DNA from 4 places in the Bradyrhizobium icense genome. Region 2 is predicted to be linked to each of the others. Evidence: predicted binding sites of a transcription regulator. Region 2 holds the regulator's gene; each other region holds the start of a gene.

Region 1 (3,632 bases), 100 kb from region 2:
TGCTGACCACCACTGGCCTGATCGCGCTTGGGATGGCGCCCGCGATGGCCGCCGATCTCGCTGCCAGGCCCTACACCAAGGCGCCGGCCGCAGCGATCGCGATCAACAACTGGACCGGCTTCTACATCGGTGCGATGGGCGGCTACGCCCAGGAAAACGCGTCGGGCGTGGGTTCGCTCAGCGGCGGCTTCGCCGGCGGCACCGTCGGCTACAACTGGCAGACTGGTGCCCTTGTCCTCGGCCTCGAAGCCGATGGCGCCTGGGCTGACGTGGGCGCGACCGTGGGCGTCTTGGGCGGCCTCGCCTCGGTCAGCGACACGATTCGCTCGATGGGCACCGTTCGTGGCCGCATCGGCTACGCCTTCGATCAGGTCCTGATCTACGGCACCGGCGGCTATGCCTGGGCCGATAACCGCCTGACGGCAACGGCGCTCGGCGTGAGTATCTCGGACAGCCAGTTTCACTCTGGCTGGACCGTCGGCGCCGGTGTCGAGGTGATGTTCGCACCGAAATGGTCGGTCAAGGCCGAGTACCTCTATCGCAGCTTCGAAAGCCAAAACTACTTCGCAGGCATTATCCCGCCCGGCATTGCGAGCGGAACGCTCAACCTGAACAGCGTTCAGGTCGGCGTGAACTATCATTTCTAAGATTTCCTGCTGAAACTGCCTGCGCCTCCGTTCCGAAACCGGAACGGAGGCAATTTATTGCCGCGGCGTTTTGCACGGTGCTGCTGACGACTGCTGCCAAGAATTTTTCGCGCAAACAATCCGTTGATGATTCGCACGCGGCACTGGAAATCGTTTCCCGTTCTTCCTATGTTCCGACTTTCAATCAACGGCGCCTGATCCCGGTTCTTGCCCGGCAATGCGCGCCCAACGCGGCGCGTGCCTCGTGCGCCTGGAAATGCCGATATGGATGAAGTGCTAAGGGCGAAGCGCCAACAGAACGCCGGCTCCGCATCGCGCGCGATTACGATTCGCGGTGCGCGCGAGCACAATCTCAAGAATGTCGATCTCGAGATTCCCCGCGACAAGCTGGTCGTGTTCACCGGCCTTTCCGGCTCCGGCAAATCCTCGCTCGCCTTCGACACCATCTATGCCGAGGGCCAGCGCCGCTACGTCGAATCGCTCTCGGCTTATGCGCGCCAATTTCTGGAGATGATGCAGAAGCCGGATGTCGACCAGATCGACGGTCTGTCTCCTGCGATCTCGATCGAGCAGAAGACAACGTCGAAGAACCCGCGCTCCACCGTCGGCACCGTTACCGAGATCTACGACTACATGCGTCTGCTGTGGGCGCGGGTCGGCGTACCCTATTCGCCGGCCACCGGACTTCCGATCGAAAGCCAGGTCGTATCGCAGATGGTCGATCGCGTGCTGGCGCTGCCCGAGGGTACCCGGCTCTATCTGCTGGCGCCGGTGGTGCGCGGCCGCAAGGGTGAGTACAAAAAAGAGCTCGCTGAATGGCTGAAGAAGGGTTTTCAGCGCGTCAAGATTGACGGCACTTTCTATGAGCTGTCGGAAGCGCCGACGCTGGACAAGAAATTCCCGCACGACATCGACGTCGTCGTCGATCGCATCGTGGTCCGTCCCGATCTCGGCCAGCGCCTCGCCGAAAGTTTTGAGACCGCGCTGAAGCTTGTCGAAGGGCTGGCTGTGATCGAATATGCCGACGCGCCGGCGGGCGCGGAAGAGAAGAAGTCCGACAAGAAGACCGCAAAGATCCACGACAAGAGCGGACCCGAGCGGATTCTGTTCTCGGAAAAATTTGCCTGCCCGGTTTCCGGCTTCACGATTCCCGAAATCGAGCCGCGGCTGTTCTCGTTCAACAACCCCTACGGCGCCTGCCCGGCCTGCGGCGGCCTCGGCGTCGAGCAGCACATCGACGAGGACCTCGTCATTCCCGACAAGGAGCTGACCTTGCGCAAGGGCGCGATCGCGCCGTGGGCAAAGTCGTCCTCGCCCTATTACATCCAGACGCTGACGGCGCTCGGCAAATTCTACAAGTTCACGCTCGACACCAAGTGGAAGGACCTGCCGAAGAAGACGCAGGCCGCCCTGCTGCATGGCTCCGGCGACGACGAGATCAAGTTCTCCTACGAGGACGGGGTCCGCTCCTACGACACCAAGAAACCGTTCGAGGGCGTCATCACCAACCTCGAGCGCCGCTACCGCGAGACCGAGAGCGAATGGGCGCGCGAGGAGCTGGCCAAATATTTCTCCGACATCCCCTGCGAAGCCTGCAAGGGCCACCGCCTCAAACCCGAGGCGCTCTGCGTCAAGATCGGCGGCAAGCATATCGGCGAAATCTCGGAACTGTCGGTGAAGCGTGCCGGCGAATGGTTCGAAAGCGTGCCTGCCGCGCTCAACGACCAGCAGAACGAGATCGCCGCACGCGTCTTGAAGGAGATCCGCGAGCGGCTGTCCTTCCTGCTCGACGTCGGCCTGAACTACCTCACTCTCTCGCGCTCTTCGGGCACGCTGTCCGGCGGCGAAAGCCAGCGCATCCGCCTCGCCTCGCAGATCGGCTCGGGGCTGACCGGCGTGCTGTACGTGCTGGACGAGCCCTCGATCGGCCTGCACCAGCGCGACAATGCGCGCTTGTTGGAGACGTTGAAGCGGCTACGCGACCTCGGCAATACCGTGATCGTCGTCGAGCATGACGAGGACGCGATCCGTCTTGCCGATTATGTGCTCGACATCGGCCCCGGCGCCGGCATGCATGGCGGCCACATCGTGGCGCAAGGCACGCCCGCCGACATCATGAAGAACCCGAAATCGCTCACGGGCAAATACCTCACCGGCGAATTGTCGGTCGCGATTCCCGAGCGCAGGCCGCCGAACCACAGGCGAACCATCAAGGTCGTCAATGCCCGCGGCAATAACCTCAAGAACGTCTCGGCGGAAATTCCGCTGGGCCTGTTCACCTGCGTCACCGGTGTCTCCGGCGGCGGCAAGTCGACGCTGCTGATCGACACGCTCTATCGCGCGATTGCGCGAAAGCTCAACAATGCCAGCGAAGGCGCAGCCCCCCACGACCGCATCGAGGGGCTGGAGCATATCGACAAGATCATCGACATCGACCAGTCGCCGATCGGCCGCACCCCGCGTTCCAACCCTGCGACCTATACCGGCGCCTTCACGCCGATCCGCGAATGGTTTGCCGGCCTGCCCGAAGCCAAGGCGCGCGGCTACGAGCCCGGCCGGTTCTCCTTCAACGTCAAGGGCGGCCGCTGCGAGGCTTGCCAGGGCGACGGCGTCATCAAGATCGAGATGCACTTTTTACCCGACGTCTACGTCACCTGCGACACCTGCAAGGGCAAACGCTACAACCGCGAGACGCTGGAGGTCCTGTTCAAGGGCAAGTCGATCTCGGATGTGCTCGACATGACGGTGGAAGAAGCGGCCGAGTTCTTCAAGGCCGTCCCCCGCGTCCGCGAGACGTTCAAGACGCTGCACCGCGTCGGCCTCGACTACATCCACGTCGGCCAGCAGGCGACCACGCTATCCGGCGGCGAAGCCCAGCGCGTCAAGCTTGCCAAGGAATTGTCAAAGCGAGCCACCGGCCGCACGCTCTACATCCTCGACGAGCCGACTACCGGCCTGCACTTCCACGACGTCGCAAAACTCCTG
Region 2 (3,632 bases):
CGCGATGCGGCCGGGCAAGCCGATGATGCATGGCAGGCTGGGCGCGATGCGGGTGATCGGCCTGCCCGGCAATCCCGTCTCCTCCTATGTCTGCAGCTTCCTGTTTCTGGTGCCGCTGATTCGCGCATTATCGGGCCGCGACACCATCCACCACCCGCGCGAGAGCGCCCTGCTCGGCCGTGATCTCGCCGCCAACGACCAGCGCGAGGACTACCTGCGCGCCCGCCTCGAAACGCGCGAAGACGGCACGCTTGTCGCCGTTCCGGTAAACCATCAGGACTCGTCGCTGCTCGGAAATCTCGCTGCGGCACGGGCGCTTGTGATACGTCCGCCGTTCGCGCCGGCGGCCAAAAAGGGATCGCGTTGCGAGCTGCTCCGGCTGCCGGAATGACGCCTGAACGGCGTCCCAACGGCACCTGGGGCCGAAACCGCAATGCGTTCACTTGAAATTAAGTGGTTGCGGAACACATATCGAACATATAGTGTCCGTTCATGATTTGTTTCGACTGCTAGTGTCTATGTCGGGAGTTTGGGGACTTCCGCGATCTGGGCCCTGAAGATCGAAACAACGACGCCAAACCGGGGGATTGCTCGCGATGCTTACGCGCAAACAGTACGAACTTCTGCGTTTCATCAATGAACGGCTGAAAGAGGCCGGTGTGCCGCCCTCCTTCGACGAGATGAAGGACGCGCTCGACCTGCGCTCGAAATCCGGAATCCACCGCCTCATTACGGCCCTGGAGGAGCGCGGCTTCATCCGCCGCCTGCCCAACCGCGCCCGCGCCATCGAAGTCATCAAGCTGCCCGAGCTCGCCGCCGCCGCCAATGGCCGCCGCGGCTTCACGCCGAGCGTCATCGAGGGTACGCTTGGCAAGCGCCAGGTCGGCGCACCGGCCGCCGAGGACGACAACAACCGGCCGGTCGCCGTCCCCGTGATGGGCCGGATCGCCGCCGGTACGCCGATCGAGGCGCTGCAGACCCGCAGCCACACCATCAGCGTGCCGCCGGATATGCTCGGCTCCGGCGAGCATTACGCGCTCGAAGTGCGTGGCGATTCCATGGTGGACGCCGGCATTCTCGACGGCGACATGGCGCTGATCCAGCGCAACGAGACCGCCGACACCGGCGATATCGTCGTGGCGCTGATCGACGAGGAGGAAGCGACGCTGAAACGCTTCCGCCGCCGAGGCGCCTCGATTGCGCTCGAGCCCGCCAACGCGGCCTATGAAGTCCGCATCCTGCCGCCGAACCGCGTCCGGATTCAGGGCAAACTGATCGGACTGTACCGCAAATACTGACCGGTTATGCCCTCCCGGCCCATGACCAAAAGCAGCCCCGGCCCGCGGCCGGGGTTTTTTGTTGCGTGTATGGAACTAAGGCACGTTAGCGCGTTTGTGAATGTGGCGCAGTGCGCCAGTCGCAGAATTGCCCAGAAAGAAGAAAAGGCTCTGCGCCATGTCCACTCTGATAGAGGCCTGTGCCTCCTTCTAGACACGGGTCAGCTATCTCAAACGAGGGAGCCATCCGATGTGTGACTATAGCCTGCACGCCGTGGCAACACGGCCTGCCCAGGTCGGCGAGACGCTGATCACCACGACGTTCCGCGGTACATCTACCCGCGGCTTTGCGTCGGAGCGCGAGCCCGCGGTGGCGGTCTGCATGCTTCCCGGCACCGAACTGGCGTTCGCAGAGGACGTCAGATACGACAACCGCTGGATCTGGACGCGAACCACCGACTGGCGGGTCGGCAAGTTCAATCAGATCGAACCCGAAGTATCCGACCGTCATCATGACGCGATCGAATTTCCCGACGGAAGCCATGTACTGGTGACGCAGCTTTGCGAAGGCCAGCGCGCGACCGTGCTGCAATTGCCGGTGGTCCAGACCGGTGGCGAGCGTGCACCGAAGGTGACGGAAGCGCCTCCGGTCGAATCGATCGTGACTGGATAGATAAACGCCAAGCATATGATCCGCCGGTCCAGGCCGGCGGATCATGGTGGTACATTTTCGAGAAACTCGGCACCGAGGGGGCAATCGGTGGTCAACAAGGTTACATGGCAACGAGCCGGACGCGTCACCGAGCCCGGACGGTACATGTTCAGGTACGGGTGGCTCACCATCACGGCCGAAGATCTCGCAATCTGGCAGCAATTCCCCGAGGCGTCGTTCACGCTGGTCAACCTGCCGTCGGCCCCCGACGCGCCCGAGGAATTCCACCTCGGTGCGTTTGAAATTCCGGCCAAACCCACGGTCGACGAGCACTGACGCCCGTCTACTCCTCCGCCTGCAGGTCTGCCTCGGCCGGCGTGGCATCGACGCTGCGCGGTGGCACGACGCGCGGCGCAAGAACGGTGGCGTCGGCCTCGCTCTCGTCGGCTATGGCCGGCGACCACGGGCGGTCGATTCCCTTCGGCTTGACTGCCTCGACCGCAAATCCCTCAGCATTCCGCCGCAACGCCAATGCTCCCTGCCGCCGCAGCCGTTCAGCATCGATGACGGACGCGCCGCAGGCCGCGGGTGCCTGCCGCAGCGTCACGATCAGCGCCGCGCGCTCGCAATCGTCCGAAAACGCTTCGGGCCTGAACGCCTGCGCGATCAGGCTGCCGCCAGCGGATCGCACCACGCAGCCATGATCGTCGCATGAGACGCCCGATGTGAGCGAGGCATCGGCCGCCGTCCGCGCGTCCGCATCCGCCGCCAGCCACTCCTTCAGAAGGAAGACGTCCCGAGACCCCTTGGCTGCGTGCATCAGGTGCAGCCGGCCATCCTGGCCGCGCACCCCGACATGGCGCCCGTCGGCGGAAATCAGAATATCCGGCTGCGGCGCCCTCGCCGCCCACAGCGCCGCCGATAGTACCAGCGCCGCTCCCGACCAGCGCAGCGGCGTCCGCAGCAGGCCGAGCAGGATGATGCCAAGGCTCGCCGCAATCAGCGGACCGATGCCGAAGGCCGGCACCCGGCCGACCGCGCCGGGCAACGCCGCGACCCATTGCGTGACAGCGATCATCCAGTCGATGCCGACGCCCATGATCGCCCAGAACAGGCGATCGAAGCCGAACGGCATGGCAACGAGGCCAAGCAAACCCGCCGGCATCACCAGCGCGGAAACGACCGGCATGGCCGCGAGATTGGCCAGCACGCCGTAAGGGGTGACCCGGTGAAAGTGAAAGGCCGCGTAAGGCGTGGTCGCGAGCCCCGCCACCAGCGAGGCCAGCAGCAGCATGGTGACTTCGCGGCCGCCCCACAACGCCACGCGCGCGGTTGGGGTGTGATCTGCAGTCGCAAACAGGCGCGGCATGCCGATCTGCACCAGCGCAACGAGCCCCAGCGTGGCGGCAAACGACATCTGAAAGCTCGGATGCACCAGCGCTTCCGGCGCGACCGTCAGCACGATCAGGGCGGCGACGGCGAGCGTGCGAAACGTAATCGCGCGTCGGTCGACCATGACCGCGATCAGCACCACGGCCGTCATGAAGAACGATCTTTGCGTCGCGACCTCGGCGCCCGACAGCAACAGATAGAACGCGGCGGCGACGAGCGCCGCCGCCGCCGACCATTTCTTGATGGGCTGGCCGACCGTGAGCACGGGAAACAGCGCCAATATTGCCCGTACCGCAAAGAACACGACGCCG
Region 3 (3,632 bases), 3.5 Mb from region 2:
AGGAGTCCGCCCCATGCTTATCGAGCATCAGAACAAGCGGCCGAACATCGATCCGACTGCCTATGTGGCCCCGACGGCGGTGATCTGCGGTGATGTGACGATCGGTCCGCGCACGCACGTCTCGTTCGGGGCGGTGATCGAGGCGCATGGCGCGCCGGTTCGGATCGGCGCCCAGTGCGTCGTGCGCGAGAACCTCAATATCCGCAGCACGAGCCGGAACGCCGTCAGGATCGGCGACCATGTCCTGATCGGGCCGCTGTCTTCGCTCAAGGGCTGCATCGTCGAGGACGAGTGTTTTCTGGCGACGGGCGTCAAAATCTATCAAGGCGCGGTCATCAGGCGGCGCACCGAGGTTCGCATCGACGGCGTGGTCCACGTGCGCAGCGTGCTGCCGCCGAACTCGCTCGTCCCGATCAAATGGGTGGCAGTCGGTGATCCCGCTCAGATGTTCCCGCCCGACAAGCACGAGGAGATCGACGCCATCCTGAGCAAGATGAACTTCCCCGAAGAGGTCTACGGGCTGGAGCGCCAGACCGGCAGCGGCGTCGACATGGACATGAAGGAAGTCACCCGACGCGTGACGAGCGGGCTCGCCGATCATCGCGACGACCGGGAGCCGTAGCGCTCCGTTCCGGTCGCGCCGCTTGCGAGTGATCAATCGGTCAAGGAGAGGAGTCCGGACATGCGCCCACCGATCCGTCAACGACTTCGCCTGTCCGGAGGCACGGAGTTGTCCTTCATCACGGCAGGTGACGCGTCCAGGCCGGCGGTGCTGCTCCTGCACGGCTTTCCGGGCTCGGCGGGCTATTTTCGTGAAATCGTGCCCGAGCTGTCGCAGGCCGCGTACGTGATCGCGCCGGATCTGCCTGGCTTCGGCAAGTCGGACGTTCTGCCGTCGCCCTCGTTTCCCGCCTTTGGCGGGGCCATCTCGAAGTTGCTGGATCGGCTCGCGGTCGGGCCGCGTTACATCTACCTTCATGATTTCGGCGCGCCGGTGGGGTTTCACATCGCCATGCAGGCGCCGGAACAAGTCTTGGGCCACATCGTCCAGAACGCCAACGCTCATCGAACCGGGCTCGGGTCGCAATGGGCCCCGGTGATGGACTACTGGTCGCATCCAAGCCCGGAGAACGAGGCGGCTGCGACCGCGCATCTGACATTCGAGGGCGTTCGCAACGGGTATCTCGGCGGGATGCCGCCGGACCTGGCGCGAGTCCCGGCCGAAAGCTGGGAGGAGGACTGGCGGGTGATGCAGTTGCCGGGCCGGATGGACACGCAGCGCGCGCTCGTCAGGGACTACGGAAACTACGTCGCCCGGTTCGATGAAATCGCCGCATATCTCGAACGATGGCAGCCGCCTTCTCTGATGATCTGGGCGCGCCACGATCCCTTCTTCGACCTCGCCGAGATCCTGTCATGGATGCGGGCGCTGCCGAGGATGGAAGCCCATGTTCTCGACGCCGGCCATAAGCTGCTCGAGACGCACGCCGAACCAGCACTCTCCCTCATGATGGAGTTCATCAGGCGAACACAAGAGAGACCTGCGCAACTTCCCTAAGACAACGCCTGCGAGCTTATCCCAAGGCCCTTTCAGGGCCGGTGCGAACGCCGAAACCCCGCCATGGTCCCTAGCAGTAACTTCACGCTCGACTGTACGGTGAAGAGTCGAGAATGCTGATCGTAGTTTTGAGAACGTTGGGAAGCTGTAACGTTGGTCTGACACTGCGGGCCAGCGGCTAGAACTTTTGCTTCGCTGTGGCGCTATGATGCGGTCACCTGGGACACGCTGCAGCCCGAAAATATCGGATAGCATCACCCGAATCCGGCACGACGCAAGTTTTCTTCTGCGTTGAATCCAGAGGACGGCGATCCACTCTTGAACGACCGATGCACCGTGGCGGTTCTCTTACCGCTTGACGCGGCTCGCCGCCTATGTTCTCTTTTTGTTCTTGGGCAGCGCGTAGGAGATCTTTCCTTTCATGGATGACATTTGCACCGACGTCAGGTCCATCACGCTCTTCATTCATAATGACGACGATACGCCCGTCGAATTCGTCCGGCAGCTCCTTCGCAGCGTCTTCGGCAAGTCGGAACGGGAAGCGATCGCATTCACCGCGCTGATCGAGAACGAAGAGAAGGTGGCCTGCGGCCCCTACCCGAGCCCGGTCGCCAAGGCGCTGCTGGATTCGGCACGGCAAAGCATCAGCGCCGCCGGTCATGGTTTGCTGATCACGAGCGAAACCGCGACCACGAACGGCGCATGCGATCTTTGCGGAGCACCGGCGACTGGCAGTGAAATCCCGCTCGCCGGCAGGACAGCGTGCCTCTGCAACAGTTGCCTGCTTGACGTCAGGCGCGCGTCGGAGGCCGTGCCCGGAGACGAGTTCAAATACGCCTGGCTCGCGCTTGACTGGCACTTTGCCGGAATCCCGCGGAACCAACTGGTGACGAGAGCGCGGCAGTTTCCCGACCACATGCGCGCCGACGTCCAGGTTGCGGTCGACAAGTTGCTCGCCTCGCCTCTGCACTTCTTCGGCATTCACGAGGAATATCGCTATGAGACGCTGGCATTTGCGGCCCTGATGAAGGATGGCCGGAACGCACCCGCGCTTGCGCCGCCGCAATACCACGACGTCGAGATCGGTGAAGCGCAGCCGGTGAAATGCCTGCATAACGGCCTGTGGCTGTGCAGGGCCGGCGAGCTCCGCTACGCCGTGCTGCTTTCGTTTCATCGCGAATACCAGCATGACGCTGCGATACGCATCGAGATCGCCGTGCCGGCCGGCGCCGCCGGCGACGCATTGGTGCAACGTTCGTTCGCCGAGCTCGAAGAGGCGGTGCACGCCGCGCGTTCCTATCGCGGCAAGATCCTTTCGCTCGAAGGTGGATCCGACTATCGCGGACGGTCGAGCGGGGTCATGGTGCACCGGCTGCCGGCAGTCGGGCGTGAGGAAGTCATCTTGCCCGAACAGACGCTGAAGCTGCTCGATCGCAACGTCATGGGCTTTGTCGGCAATCGCGCGGCGCTTCGCAAGCTGGGCCAATCGACCCGCAAGGGCATCCTGCTTTACGGCCCGCCGGGCACCGGCAAGACGCACACGATCCGTTACCTCGCGACCAATTTGCCCGGACATACGACGTTGATCATCACGGCCGAGCAGGTGGGGTTGCTCGGCGCCTATATGAAGCTGGCGCGCCTGTTGCAGCCGACGATGGTAGTGATCGAAGACGTCGACCTCATCGCCCGCGATCGCGAAGAGATGGGATCGTGTGAAGAGCCGCTGCTCAACAAGCTGCTCAACGAAATGGACGGGCTGAAGGAAGATTCCGACATCCTGTTCGTCCTCACCACCAACCGGCCGGAGCAGCTTGAAGGCGCGCTGGCCGGCCGGCCCGGACGCATCGACCAGGCGATCGAAGTGCCGCTGCCCGACGGCATCGGCCGCAGCAAGCTTGTTCAGCTCTATGGCAAGGACCTGCCGATGGATCAGACCATCATTGATGAGACCGTGAACCGCACTAACGGCGTCAGCGCCGCGTTCATCAAGGAACTGATGCGGCGTATCGCGCAAGCGAGCATTTTTCGGGATGGCGGTTCGACGGTCGAATCCGGCGACATCAGCGAAGCGCTG
Region 4 (3,632 bases), 1.7 Mb from region 2:
AAACGTTTCTCGACGATGTAATCCGGCAGCGGTTTTCTCGGGCTGATCGGCGCGTCGCCCTGCCCCAGCGCCTGCTGCAATAATGCCGTGAAGGGCGCACCGAACCGTGCCGTGATTTCGTAGCGCCCGCGCGAGGCGACGTCGCCGATGGCCTTTAGCCCAGCCCGGCGCAGGCCGGCGGTGATGGCATCGCCGGCGCCGAGCGCGGATACCGGCAGCGAAGCGACGGCTTCGGCCTCCTCGCCCTCGGCAACGATTTTTCCGGAAGTCTGGCGCGTCAGCGTGCGGGCGCAGATCGCAGTGCTCGCGATCGCGGCGCTGACGGCAAAGCCGCGGCGGCTCAGCGCACCGCTGACGATCTGCAGCAACGCACGCTCGCCGCCGAACAGATGGGCGCAGCCGGTGATGTCGAGATAGAGCCCGTACGGCAGATCGAGCGCCACCAGCGGAGTGAAGCGATCGCACCAGTCGGCGATGTCTTCGAGCGTCTTGCGATCGGCGACTTCATCCGCGTCGAACACCGTCAGCTCGGGGCAGATCGCGCGCGCATTGGCGAGCGGCAGGCCGATCGAGAGACCGGCCTGAACGGCAAGATCGTCGAGGGAGTGGATCAGGATGGCATTGTGCTGCTTGGCGACGACGACGGAGGGGTAGGTTTGCGTCATCTCGAGAGTGCGACTCGCGGCGGCACCCCCACCCCAGCCCTCCCCCGCAAGCGGGAGAGGGAGCGCACCGGCCGTGTCGCGAGCAGCGTCGCTTGAAACGATCTTGGAATTTTCAGCTTGCGCGGCGCTGGCCGGCGAAAGCTTGCGCTTGATGCGGTCGATGGGCAGGCGTGGCAGCCAGAGGCTGAGGATACGCCGACGGTTCACTGAACAGGCACTCATCACAATTCCATTCCATGATCCAGCGGCCGACCGGGCCATGACGGTTACGAACGAGCTGCGCGTCGAAGACGGGTGCGCCCCACGCGTGCGACGGTGATCCAGGCGGCGAATGCGCCGCACGCACGATCCATCTTGTCTCCGCGGTCGAGGGACGCGGCTCCGCCGCTGTCCGCAGCAGCAATGCGGTGACGCCGGAGGCTTGAGCGGCTAGCGTGAGCTTGCGGCTGGCGACGAGATCGAGCTGACGCGCCTGCCCCCAGACTTCCAGCACCACGGCGCCGAGCGCATCGCAGGCCAGCGCGTCGGCGGCGGTCCGCAACGCAGCGTCGGTGTCGGTGGCGCGCACGGTGACGAGCAGCCGCGGATCGAGCCCGAGTTCGGCGAGCCCGCTCATCGACAGCGCACCCGATTCAATTTCCGAAAAATCCTGCCGCACCCAGGCCAGCGGCCGGCGCGGCGATACCCTTCCCGCCAGCCCTGCGATGAAGCCGGTTGCGGTCGCGCTCTGGTGTCCCTCGGCGAACACTTCATGCACCGCTGCGAGCGCAAGCCCACCCTGCAGCACAGCATCCGCCGCCTTATGGCCAAGCGCAATCTTGTTGAGGTCATGCGCATCGCCATGCGCCTCCAGGCGCTCGATGCTTCCGCGCAAACTCGCAAGCGTGCTCGTGCGTGCGGTGCTCATCCGCCGTTCCTTTCAGAAAATTGGCCTTTACCGCTTCTTCCCTAAGTGAACGCGCGGCTGGCTCATTTGTTCATGATATGTTCTAATATAAAGCTAACAGCGCCGGCAGAGTCAATCGAGATCGATCGCCTTGCCGATTCATGAGCGAAATCAAAGTGATACGCGACTCCCCAGCGACAACGGCGAAGCCGTTGCGCGGAGATGCCGGCGGAGAGTGTGGAGTAAGCACATGCACCACATCACCCTCGACAGCCAAACTGATTTCGATGGCTGGCGTAAAGCGGCCCGCACGCTGGCGCTGAATGATGTGAAACCGTCCGACGTGAGCTGGCGCGTGGCTGATGATGATGATGAGCCCGAACTGTTCGAGCCGACCGCGCCACCGCTCGAACCGCCACAGGGCACCTTCAACGTACCGGCCAGATTCGTTGAACTGGCGGAGGTTGCGATCCTGCATCGCAACCCCGAGCGCTTCGCCCTGCTCTATCGCCTGCTATGGCGGTTGCGAACGCATCACGATCTACTTGAACTCGCGACCGATCCTGACGTGGCTGAAATCACCGCGATGGCCAAGTCCGTGCGCCGCGACGAGCACAAGATGCATGTCTTTGTCCGCTTCCGCGAAATAGGTCGCGAACAGAAATCGCACTTCGTCGCCTGGTTCGAGCCGGAGCACCACATCGTCGAACTGGCCGCCCCGTTCTTCGCGCGCCGTTTCGCCGACATGCCCTGGTCGATCCTGACGCCTGATCTCTGCGCGCATTGGGACGGCCATGTCGTCTCGTTCACGCCGGGCGTCAGCAGAAGCGAAGCCCCCAGCGCGGACCGGCTGGACGAAATCTGGCGGCGCGATTACGCCAGCATCTTCAATCCAGCACGGCTGACTGTGAAGACGAGGAACCTGCAAGAGGGTTCAATGATTAAGCCTGCAGTCAAGCGTGCGGAACGCGACGCTACGGAACCATATCAGGCGCCAAAACGGCCGGAGCCGCCCATGGTGCGCAGAAGAGTTCAGGACGACATTGAGACGCTGCGCGAAGAAGCCGCCGATTGCCGCGCCTGCCCTCTTTACAAGAATGCGACGCAAACCGTGTTCGGCGAAGGCCGGCAAACCGCGCGGATCATGCTGGTCGGCGAGCAGCCTGGCGACAAGGAAGATCTCGCCGGAAAGCCGTTCGTCGGACCCGCGGGGCAAATGCTCGACCGCGCGCTGGAAGAAGCCGGCATCGACCGCCGCACGGTCTACGTCACCAATGCTGTGAAGCATTTCAAGTTCGTGCCGCGCGGAAAGGTCCGCCTGCACCAGAAGCCGAACACACCTGAGATCAAGGCCTGCCGGCAGTGGTACGAGCGCGAGCTGGCCGCGATCAAACCCGACCTGGTGGTGGCGATGGGCGCAACCGCAGCGCAAAGCGTGTTCGGGAAAATCACGCCGATCAACAAGAACCGCGGCCACCCGATCGATCTCGCCGATGGCACCAGGGCGCTGGTCACGGTGCACCCGTCCTATCTGCTGCGATTGCCGGACGCCGATGCCAAGGCGCGCGAATACCGGCGCTTCGTCCAGGATCTCAAAATCGCCGCCGGCGTGCTGCGAAAATCAGCACATGCGGCCTGAATTCCGCCAATCCGGCAGGCGCAATTTCTGGTGAAATATAACGGGAAAAATTGACAATCCTGCCCGCAACCATTAATTGATGAAAGACACAATCGCATTCTCAAGGGAATGTGGGACGTCTGCTCACGCTGTGATGCTCCCACATGGTCGACGCGCTGCGCGGTTCCCTACCTCCAGCCCCGGCGCCGTGCAGCGCGCGACCCTCTTCCTAGCTAGAGCGAGATGATTTTTCCTGGAATCGTCATCTCGCTCTATCTTTTTTGTTTGAGCATGATCTTTTCGAAAAACCGGTGCCCACTTTTCCGGATCATGCTCTCGCCACGGCCTCCAGTTCTGCAATATCGAACTTGACCATCTTCAGCATGGCCTCGGCAACACGCTTGGCTTTTGCGGGGTCGGGATCGTTCATCAATTCGCCGAGCCGTCTGGGCGCGATCTGCCA

What was found. The regulator LexA, encoded in region 2, represses DNA repair genes until DNA is damaged. The targets are predictions, from matches to a motif close to TGTTCNNNNTGTGTTCNG.
Region 1: uvrA (excinuclease ABC subunit UvrA) is a predicted target of LexA. The motif match lies at 806-823, and genes of this name have one in related genera.
Region 3: LMTR13_RS02625 (ATP-dependent Clp protease adaptor ClpS) is a predicted target of LexA. The motif match lies at 1,934-1,951, and genes of this name have one in related genera.
Region 4: LMTR13_RS11065 (ImuA family protein) is a predicted target of LexA. The motif match lies at 1,640-1,657, and genes of this name have one in related genera.

What each region holds. Positions count from the first base shown of each region.
Region 1 covers NZ_CP016428.1:4,148,780-4,152,411, reverse strand. The annotation lists gene LMTR13_RS19575 (outer membrane protein) at 1-647, shown strand, start outside; gene uvrA (excinuclease ABC subunit UvrA) at 912-3,632, shown strand, end outside.
Region 2 covers NZ_CP016428.1:4,047,303-4,050,934, reverse strand. The annotation lists gene LMTR13_RS19120 (molybdopterin molybdotransferase MoeA) at 1-391, shown strand, start outside; gene lexA (transcriptional repressor LexA) at 597-1,298, shown strand; gene LMTR13_RS19110 (hypothetical protein) at 1,528-1,950, shown strand; gene LMTR13_RS19105 (hypothetical protein) at 2,038-2,265, shown strand; gene LMTR13_RS19100 (ComEC/Rec2 family competence protein) at 2,273-3,632, opposite strand, start outside.
Region 3 covers NZ_CP016428.1:543,279-546,910, reverse strand. The annotation lists gene LMTR13_RS02635 (gamma carbonic anhydrase family protein) at 14-622, shown strand; gene LMTR13_RS02630 (alpha/beta fold hydrolase) at 683-1,558, shown strand; gene LMTR13_RS02625 (ATP-dependent Clp protease adaptor ClpS) at 1,980-3,632, shown strand, end outside.
Region 4 covers NZ_CP016428.1:2,355,566-2,359,197, reverse strand. The annotation lists gene LMTR13_RS11070 (Y-family DNA polymerase) at 1-887, opposite strand, end outside; gene LMTR13_RS11065 (ImuA family protein) at 778-1,572, opposite strand; gene LMTR13_RS11060 (UdgX family uracil-DNA binding protein) at 1,802-3,190, shown strand; gene LMTR13_RS11055 (VOC family protein) at 3,498-3,632, opposite strand, start outside.